One region of the Jeotgalibacillus malaysiensis genome, then DNA from elsewhere that is predicted to be linked to it. Evidence: riboswitches for the same ligand, from Rfam matches in the RefSeq annotation. Region 1 holds a riboswitch; the other holds the start of a gene.
The links. Region 1 has a riboswitch for S-adenosylmethionine ahead of LG330_RS13475 (methionine ABC transporter ATP-binding protein). Riboswitches for the same ligand answer to the same signal wherever they lie in the genome.

Region 1 (4,216 bases):
GTCAGCTACTGAATTACTCATTAAGATTTCTGCACCATCAGGAAGGTCTTCAAGTGAAGCGTGCTCCTGAGAATATACGCCGATTGGCTCAATGTGAATACCGCCAGCGTTTGCAAAGTCATAGCCGTGTTCTGCGATCTGTGACTCAAGATATGGAATGTGCTGGAAGTAGTTCGCATCAATTTCTCCTGATTCAAGATCCTGGTTTGGCAGGATATAGTCCTGATACGTTTCGATCTGAAGGTCTACGCCTTCTTCTTCAAGGAGCGGCTGTGCCTGCTCAAGGATTTCAGCGTGAGGCACGTTAGATGCGCCGACTCTCAGTTCAACCGGCTCGCCATCTTCGCTTGTACCGATACCTTCCTCTGAATTATCTGAACCACAAGCTGCCAGTGCGAAAATACTTGTTACTGCGAATGTCCCTGCTACGAATTTTTTCATGTTTAAATCTCTCCCTTTAATGTGTTTTTATAATTAGCTAAATTAGCGTTTATCCAGTTTGTTGGTGAAGAAGTCTCCAAGGAATTGAATGATGAAGACGATTGCTAAAATGATGATTGTTGCTGCGAGTACTACGTCATCACGACTCCTCTGGAAACCGTCAAGAAATGCCAGGTTACCAAGTCCTCCTGCTCCGATGACACCAGCCATCGCCGTATAACCGACCAGCGCAATGGCTGTAACAGTAATTCCTGAGATCAGAGCTGGCATTGATTCCGGAATTAATACTTTAAATATAATGGTGCTTATTTTGGCCCCCATTGATCTTGCTGCCTCAATGACGCCCTTATCAATCTCACGTAATGCAATCTCAACCATACGTGCGTAGAAAGGTGCTGCACCGATAATCAATGCCGGTAGTGCTGCCTCTGCTCCCCTGATCGTCCCTAGTAGAAAACGTGTAAATGGGATGAGCAGAATGATCAGGATAATGAAGGGGATCGACCTGAAAATATTCACAACTGCTGTTGTAATTGTGTAAGCAATTTTATTTTCCAACAGGTTCCCTTTAGAGGTAAGGAATAAAAGTAAGCCGAGACCGATTCCAAGAATAAATGTAATGACAACTGAAATGACCGTCATATAAATCGTTTCATAAGTTGCTTCCCACATGACCGGCCAGTCAACGTTCGGAAAAATCTGTTCAATCATGTGTCATCACCTCCACTCCAACACTTGCCGCTTCTAAAAATTCAATCGCACGCGCCAGCTCGTCGGACTTCCCGTGTAAATGTATAAACAGGGATCCATATGCACCATTTTGCGTTTGAGAAATTTTTCCCTGCAGAATATTCACCTGCAGATCAAACGAACGGATCAGGTTAGTGACAACCGGCTGCTCTGCTGATTCACCAACGAACGTCAGCTTGACAACTTTTCCGTCCTGATATTCCTTCAGCAGATGTTCAATTGTATCTTTTGTTTCTTCAGGTTCCGTTACCTGCTGAACGAAACGTTTTGTGATATTTTCTTTCGGCTGTTTAAAGACGTCAAGCACATCTCCAAGCTCTACAACCTTCCCGCCTTCCATAACAGCAACGCGGTGACAAATCTTTCTGATCACGTGCATTTCATGTGTGATCAGTACAATGGTCAAACCGAGACGTTTGTTGATATCAACCAGCAGTTCAAGGATTGAATCAGTCGTCTGAGGATCAAGTGCTGACGTAGCCTCATCACAAAGCAGTACTTCAGGGTCATTTGCAAGCGCTCTTGCAATCCCTACTCTCTGCTTCTGACCGCCACTGAGCTGAGATGGATAGGCATCCCCGCGCCCTTCAAGTCCTACGAGTTCAATCAACTCATCTACTCTTTTTAATCTTTCCTCTTTTGGAACGCCTGCGATTTCAAGAGGAAATGAGATATTCTCTCTCACCGATCTTGACCAAAGAAGATTAAAATGCTGAAAGATCATACTGATTTTCTGTCTCGCTTTGCGTAAGTCTCCTCCTTTGATAGAGGAAATCAGCTTACCGTTTATATCAACCTTACCTTCTGACGGCTGTTCAAGACCATTCAGCATACGGATTAATGTACTTTTACCGGCACCACTGTAGCCAATCACGCCAAAGATTTCGCCTTCCTGAATTTTCAGGTTAACTTTGTCAACTGCAGTCAGTGAACCGCTTTTTGTTTTAAATACTTTTTTCACATCTGAGATGGTAATCATACCATCACCCACTTTCGTAAATTAACTTATTATCCCGTTAAAGCAGGAAGTTAAAGTGCTGCCATTAAATAGCCCTTTATATATAAAAAACGCCTCTCTGCGTGATGAGCAGAAAGGCGTCAAAAATTAAACGGCTTTCTCTCATCTGCCAGGTTTAAACCTGTGTGACTTGGCACCTTTCCAGTAAACTGTCGGTTGCCGGGCTTCATAGGGCACTTCCCTCCGCCGCTCTTGATAAGAGTTACGCGTATTCAGTTAAGATTCATTAAGAGTACGAGACAAATCGTATCATGTTCTTAAATTTACTGTCAACGAATTTTTTTCAAAATTGGACATTTACTGATTTGCCGGCTGTCTTGACAATTCTCCGAATGCTTCAAAAATCGTTGGTACAGATTCAAATTTATATATTTTGCGGACCATTTGTCCATCCTTGAATAACAGCAGACACGGTACACTCTCGATCTGGTAACGCTCAGCCAGCGGTTCAACATAATTCAGGTCAGCTTTTCCGATCTCAGTATCCTGAATCGCCACAGCCGTTACCTCAAGCATTTTACCGGCAAGCTTACACGTTCCGCACATCGGGGTGTATAAATACATCGCTGACTGCTTTTTTTCCTTCAATCGCTGGTCCAGATCTTCTATTGTCCATTCTTTTATCATTAAAGATTCATCCTTTTTTCTAAAAACTCAGTATAAATATCAATGTTCGCACCGGCTAAAATGACTGCCAGGTGCTGCTCAGGAGCTGTTGCGACCTCACGATAGGCTTTGTCGATATACAGATGATCCGCTTCAGGCATCTCTCTTTTAAACTGTTTTCTGAGCTTCTCACCTGCATCATCCGCATCCACAAGCACATAAACATCTTTTTCATACAATTCATCAATCAGTTCATCCATTTTCGTCAGGCTGATTGTACCATTTGTACAAATGATATCAACCGGCTCTCTAATAATCGGCTGAACCTTGCGCTTATCAGACTTACCCTCAACAATAATAACCTTTTTGCACTGCATTTCCCATCACACCCTCACCTAAGGATCGCACGGCTTTCTTACATGGTATGCTGCTGATTTAATTGTCGCCTGTACTGTGGATAATTGCAAGTAAATGAGATGGCTGGTGATGTTACTTCCATTATTTATGCGGCGCAGGCGGGACGGAGTTGAATGTGTCGTTTTTAGAATGATTACAAAAATGAACCACTCAACTCCGTCCCCACTGTGCCGGTTACAAAAAAACCGCTCACCCTACCAGGTGAACGGCACTTCAATCAGTCTTCGTCTGTCATTTTGTCATATGCTTCAGCATCCATCAGTGCGTCAACTTCTGAGTCATCAGAAAGTTCCACTACGACCATCCAAGCTTTTTCATATGGAGATTCGTTAACGTATTCAGGGCTGTCTTCAAGGTCTTCGTTCACCTCAACGACTTTACCGCTGACTGGTGCGTAAAGTTCTGAAACTGTTTTAACAGATTCAACGCTGCCAAACGGCTCGTCTGCCTGCAGCTCGTCGCCTACTTCCGGAAGCTCAACGAATACGATATCGCCAAGCTCTGACTGTGCGAATTCAGTGATACCAATTCGTGCTTTACCGTCTTCAACTTTTACCCATTCGTGTTCTTCTGAATAACGTAATTCTTTTGGTGAACTCATGTGTTTTCCCTCCGCATATGAATGATTTCTATACTACTTCATATTGGCATAACAGGTGCCCGAAAACAAGAATTGTTTCTGATTTAGCCCTGCCATTTTTCCTCGAATTCAGGTTCTTTGAATCCGACTGTTACCTGACTGCCGTCAGTTGTCAGCGGACGCTTGATCAGCTTACCGTCTGAAGCCAGCAGTTCAAGCTTTTCATCATCTGACATGTCAGTAAGCTTATCTTTCAGACCAAGCTCGCGGTACTTTACGCCGCTTGTGTTGAAAAACTTTTTCAGCTCAAGCCCGCTCTTTTTATATAGCTCAGAAAGTTCCTCTTTTGAAGGCGGTGAATCAATTAAATGAATTTCTTCGTATGAAACCTCATTTTGATCCAG
Region 2 (4,216 bases), 1.5 Mb from region 1:
TTTTCATGACTTCCTTCAGCAGGCCGAGGTATGGATTGTCAGTGTCCAGCACCTTCGGATAATGACGCTCAATCGCATAATCTGCGAGCGCTTTAACATTGTCAGTCTCCGTCAGTCTGACTGCATATTCGAACGTACCCACACGCAAATGGCTTGATGCTACACGCGTCATAACTGCACCTGTCAGCAACCGCTCGCGCATAACTGTTTCACCGGTCAGCGTCACTGCAAGGCTTCGGCTCGTTGGAATGCCGAGACCGTGCATGGCTTCACTGATAATATACTCGCGGAGCATCGGTCCAAGCGCCGCCCGTCCGTCACCACCGCGTGAGAATTTAGTGCGTCCCGACCCTTTCAGCTGAATATCTTTCCGCTCTCCAGCCGGGGTGATCTGCTCTCCAAATAATAATGCACGACCGTCTCCAAGCATGGTGAACTGTCCAAACTGGTGTCCTGCATATGCCTGTGCGATCGGTTCAGATCCTTCAGGGACTTCATTGCCTGCAAGGATCTCCTCTTCGTCTGCCAAGACATTCGGATCGAGACCCAGTTCTTTTGCGAGCGGTTCATTCAATATAAATAACTCAGGACTTGCTACCGGGTTCGGTTCCATTTTTGAAAAAAAGATGTCCGGAAGCTTTGTATAAGTCTGCTCGAGCTTCCATCCTGCTTTTGTGCGCTGCGTCATCGTACATCCCTCCTTTGGCTATTATCTCCTGATTTCAGTGTAACATGCCGGGAAGCGTTTTCCGTTCTGAGCGCTTACCGGTCTAGAATAACCGTTTTAAATCAGTCAGTCGCTCTATTTCATATTCAAAATCATCCACTTTCCCAAAACCATACTTCGCAAATACAAACGGCACACCGGCTTTACGTGCGGCATCACGGTCACCCTGTGTATCTCCTACATAAACGGGGCTCTTCAATCCATTCCGTTCAATCACGAGCTTGATATTTTCTCCTTTTGAAAGCCCTGTTCTGCCCGGATTCTCAAAGTCATCAAAAAAACGATCAAGTTTGTGGTACTGATAAAAGGCTTCAATATAGCCTTCCTGACAGTTACTCACGATGAAGAGACGGTATTTTTCAGAGAGATAGATCAGCGTATCTTCAAGTGCCGGATACAACTCTCCCCCATTTTCCGCTACATAGGGAATTTCGATCTCTGTTAAATAATCCATGACTTCCTTTTGATCCTCAGCGCTCAACTCAGGGAAAAAGATTTGTGAGATCTCGTGCATCTGCTTTCCCATTGTCTGTTTCAAATCATCAAGTGTTAGTTTCTTATCTGCTTTCGGATGGCCCTCAATTGCTCTATTCCATGAAGTTAACACGGTTTCCCGAGGATCCCACAAGGTACCATCCAGATCAAAAATAATACTGTCCATTTGTCATTCCTCCAAAGGTTCGTTTATTTTGGGTTTACCCGAATCAGCTTTGACTTATGTCTTTTTTACATTTACAGATAAATACTTCTGCCTGAGAAATTTAACTAAATTATTATTCTAAAATACATTGTAATATGAAATACTGCCATTCCAATAATGAAAACCCTTACATATATTTTATTTTTCTCTTTATTACAAAAACTTTTCAAACCCCCTTTACAATAGTCGGGTTTCCCGATAATATTAATTTCATCTTTAACACAACTTTATATGGAACTTATCAAGAGTGACCGAGGGACAGGCCCTATGACGTCCGGCAACCCCCAGCTTCAGCTGGGAAGGTGCCAATTCCTACAGAATGATTTCATTCTGAAAGATAACCCGATTCCATTTTCAGGTGCCTCTTTCCGAATGAAAGAGGCACCTTTTTTATGATCAATTTTTTTGAAGGAGATTGCCATGATTGAAATTAAAGATTTATCAAAGGTATACCGGACTAAAAAGGGCAGTGTAGCCGGTGTAGATCGTGTAACACTGACGATTCATGAAGGTGACATTTTTGGAATCGTTGGATATTCCGGTGCAGGTAAAAGCTCTCTTATCCGATGTCTGAATTTACTCGAAAAACCGACTAGTGGTCAAATCGAGATCAATGGTGTAGACCTGACTAAGTTAAAAGGACCCGACCTTAGAAAAGCACGTCTGAAAATCGGCATGATTTTTCAGCACTTTCACCTGATCAGCCAGAAAACTGTTTCTGAGAATATCGCATTTGCTTTAAGAGCAGCCGGAACACCTCGTAAAAAAATCGATAAACGTGTGACTGAGCTGCTTGATATGGTGTCTTTAACAGATAAGAAAGATGTCTTTCCGGCACAATTAAGTGGAGGACAAAAGCAGCGCGTAGGAATCGCCAGAGCTCTTGCGAATAACCCTTCTGTTTTATTGTGTGATGAAGCCACTTCCGCACTGGACCCTAACACCACAGTTTCAATACTAAGATTACTGAAGAAAATCAATCGTGAACTGGATATTACAATTGTTTTAATTACGCATGAGATGAATGTTGTCAAGGAGATCTGCGACAGAATGGCAATCATGCAGGATGGACGGGTCATTGAGGAAGGAAGTGTATATGAAATTTTCTCAAATCCACACACACCTCTCGCTGAAGAATTCATCAAAAGTGTTGTGTCATTTGATGTACCAGATGCGATTCTGGATCAGTGTAAAGGCCGAATCTTAAAAGTGCTTTTTAGAGGAAACGTTGCCGGCGAAGGTGTCATCACTGATACAATTCAGCAGTTTAAAATCAAAGGTAATTTTCTACACGGCTCTATCGAATATATCCAGGAACGGCCGCTCGGCATATTTCTGATGGAGGTTCAAGGTCAGCGTAAGACGATCGACCAGGCTGTTTCATATATGGAAGAGCGCGGCGCACGGGTGGAGGTGATCAGAGATGGGCTTTGAGTTTTCACGAATGGTTGAATTGATGCCAGAAATCTGGGTTGCCTTTGGACAGACGTTATATATGATCGGCATTGCATTAGCTGTGGCAATCATTCTTGGTCTGCCGCTTGGTGTTTTACTTTTTGTGACTGACAGAGGACTATTTCTTGAAAATCGGATCGTTCAATCCAGCTTCGGTTTTGTCATTAATATGGTCAGGTCAATTCCATTTATCATTTTGCTCGTTGCACTCATCCCACTTACTAACATAATTGTCGGTTCAACCATCGGCCCGGCTGCTGCCAGCGTTTCATTATCCGTTGCCGCAATCCCCTTCTTTGCCCGGATTGTCGAATCAGCGCTGAGGGAAATTGATAAAGGTGTAATCGAAGCTGCCGTAGCAGTTGGTGCAACACCATGGATGATTATTAAGGATGTACTTTTACCAGAAGCCAAAACAAGTATTGTCCAAGGGATTACCCTGACAATTATCAGCCTTGTAGCTTACTCTGCAATGGCAGGTGTAGTCGGAGGAGGTGGCATTGGAGACCTTGCGATCAGATTTGGTTATTACAGATACGACAATACGATCATGATCGTAACTGTTGTGATACTCATTATACTTGTCCAACTCATTCAGCAAATCGGTGACTGGACCTCTAAAGCAATTGATAAAAGATAAGAAAAGGGAGAGATTTTGAAATGAAAAAGAGTTTATTATCAGTACTATTATTGACATCTGTGACTGCATTAGCAGCATGCGGAGGCGACAGCGAAGCTACAGGAGATGAAAAATCTGTCAAGTTGGGTGGTACAGCTGGCCCATACAGCGATATGCTGAATGAAGCAATTAAGCCAGGTCTTGAAGAAAAAGGGTATGAAGTTGAGATTGTTGAATTCAGCGACTATATCCAGCCTAATAATGCCCTGGATAATGGAGATATTGATGCCAATCTGTTTCAGCACACGATCTACCTTGAAAATTTTGAAGAAGAGAATGACATGGACCTCTCAGCTCTGATTATGGTTCCAACTGCTCCAATGGGCATTTACTCTAACGTGTATGATTCTATTGAAGAAGTCGAAGATGGCTCAACGATCGCAATTCCAAATGATCCAGTTAATGCAGCACGTACATTCCTCGTTCTACAGGATCATAACTTAATTACACTGGACCCTGATGCACCTGAACTGACTGTTTCTGAAAATGACATTCAGGATAACCCGAAAAACCTTGTATTCCAGCCAATTGAAGCAGGTGGATTACCTCGTGCTGTTGAAAGTGCCGATCTATCAGCTGTACCTGGAAACTTTGCTTTAGCTGCTGAAATGAACCTACTTGACGCATTGGCACTTGAAGATATGCCGGATGAGTA

Region 2: it holds a riboswitch for S-adenosylmethionine, as region 1 does, so the genes downstream of both, LG330_RS02455 (methionine ABC transporter ATP-binding protein) here and LG330_RS13475 (methionine ABC transporter ATP-binding protein) in region 1, are expected to answer to the same signal.

The regions. Positions count from the first base shown of each region.
Region 1 is NZ_CP085252.1:2,509,288-2,513,503, forward strand. It holds gene LG330_RS13465 (MetQ/NlpA family ABC transporter substrate-binding protein) at 1-441, opposite strand, end outside; gene LG330_RS13470 (methionine ABC transporter permease) at 484-1,152, opposite strand; gene LG330_RS13475 (methionine ABC transporter ATP-binding protein) at 1,145-2,170, opposite strand; SAM riboswitch class I at 2,309-2,411, opposite strand; gene LG330_RS13480 (thioredoxin family protein) at 2,507-2,836, opposite strand; gene LG330_RS13485 (toprim domain-containing protein) at 2,836-3,192, opposite strand; gene gcvH (glycine cleavage system protein GcvH) at 3,450-3,833, opposite strand; gene LG330_RS13495 (arsenate reductase family protein) at 3,917-4,216, opposite strand, start outside.
Region 2 is NZ_CP085252.1:411,767-415,982, reverse strand. It holds gene LG330_RS02465 (YdiU family protein) at 1-688, opposite strand, end outside; gene LG330_RS02460 (HAD family hydrolase) at 771-1,388, opposite strand; SAM riboswitch class I at 1,663-1,771, shown strand; gene LG330_RS02455 (methionine ABC transporter ATP-binding protein) at 1,848-2,861, shown strand; gene LG330_RS02450 (methionine ABC transporter permease) at 2,851-3,522, shown strand; gene LG330_RS02445 (MetQ/NlpA family ABC transporter substrate-binding protein) at 3,543-4,216, shown strand, end outside.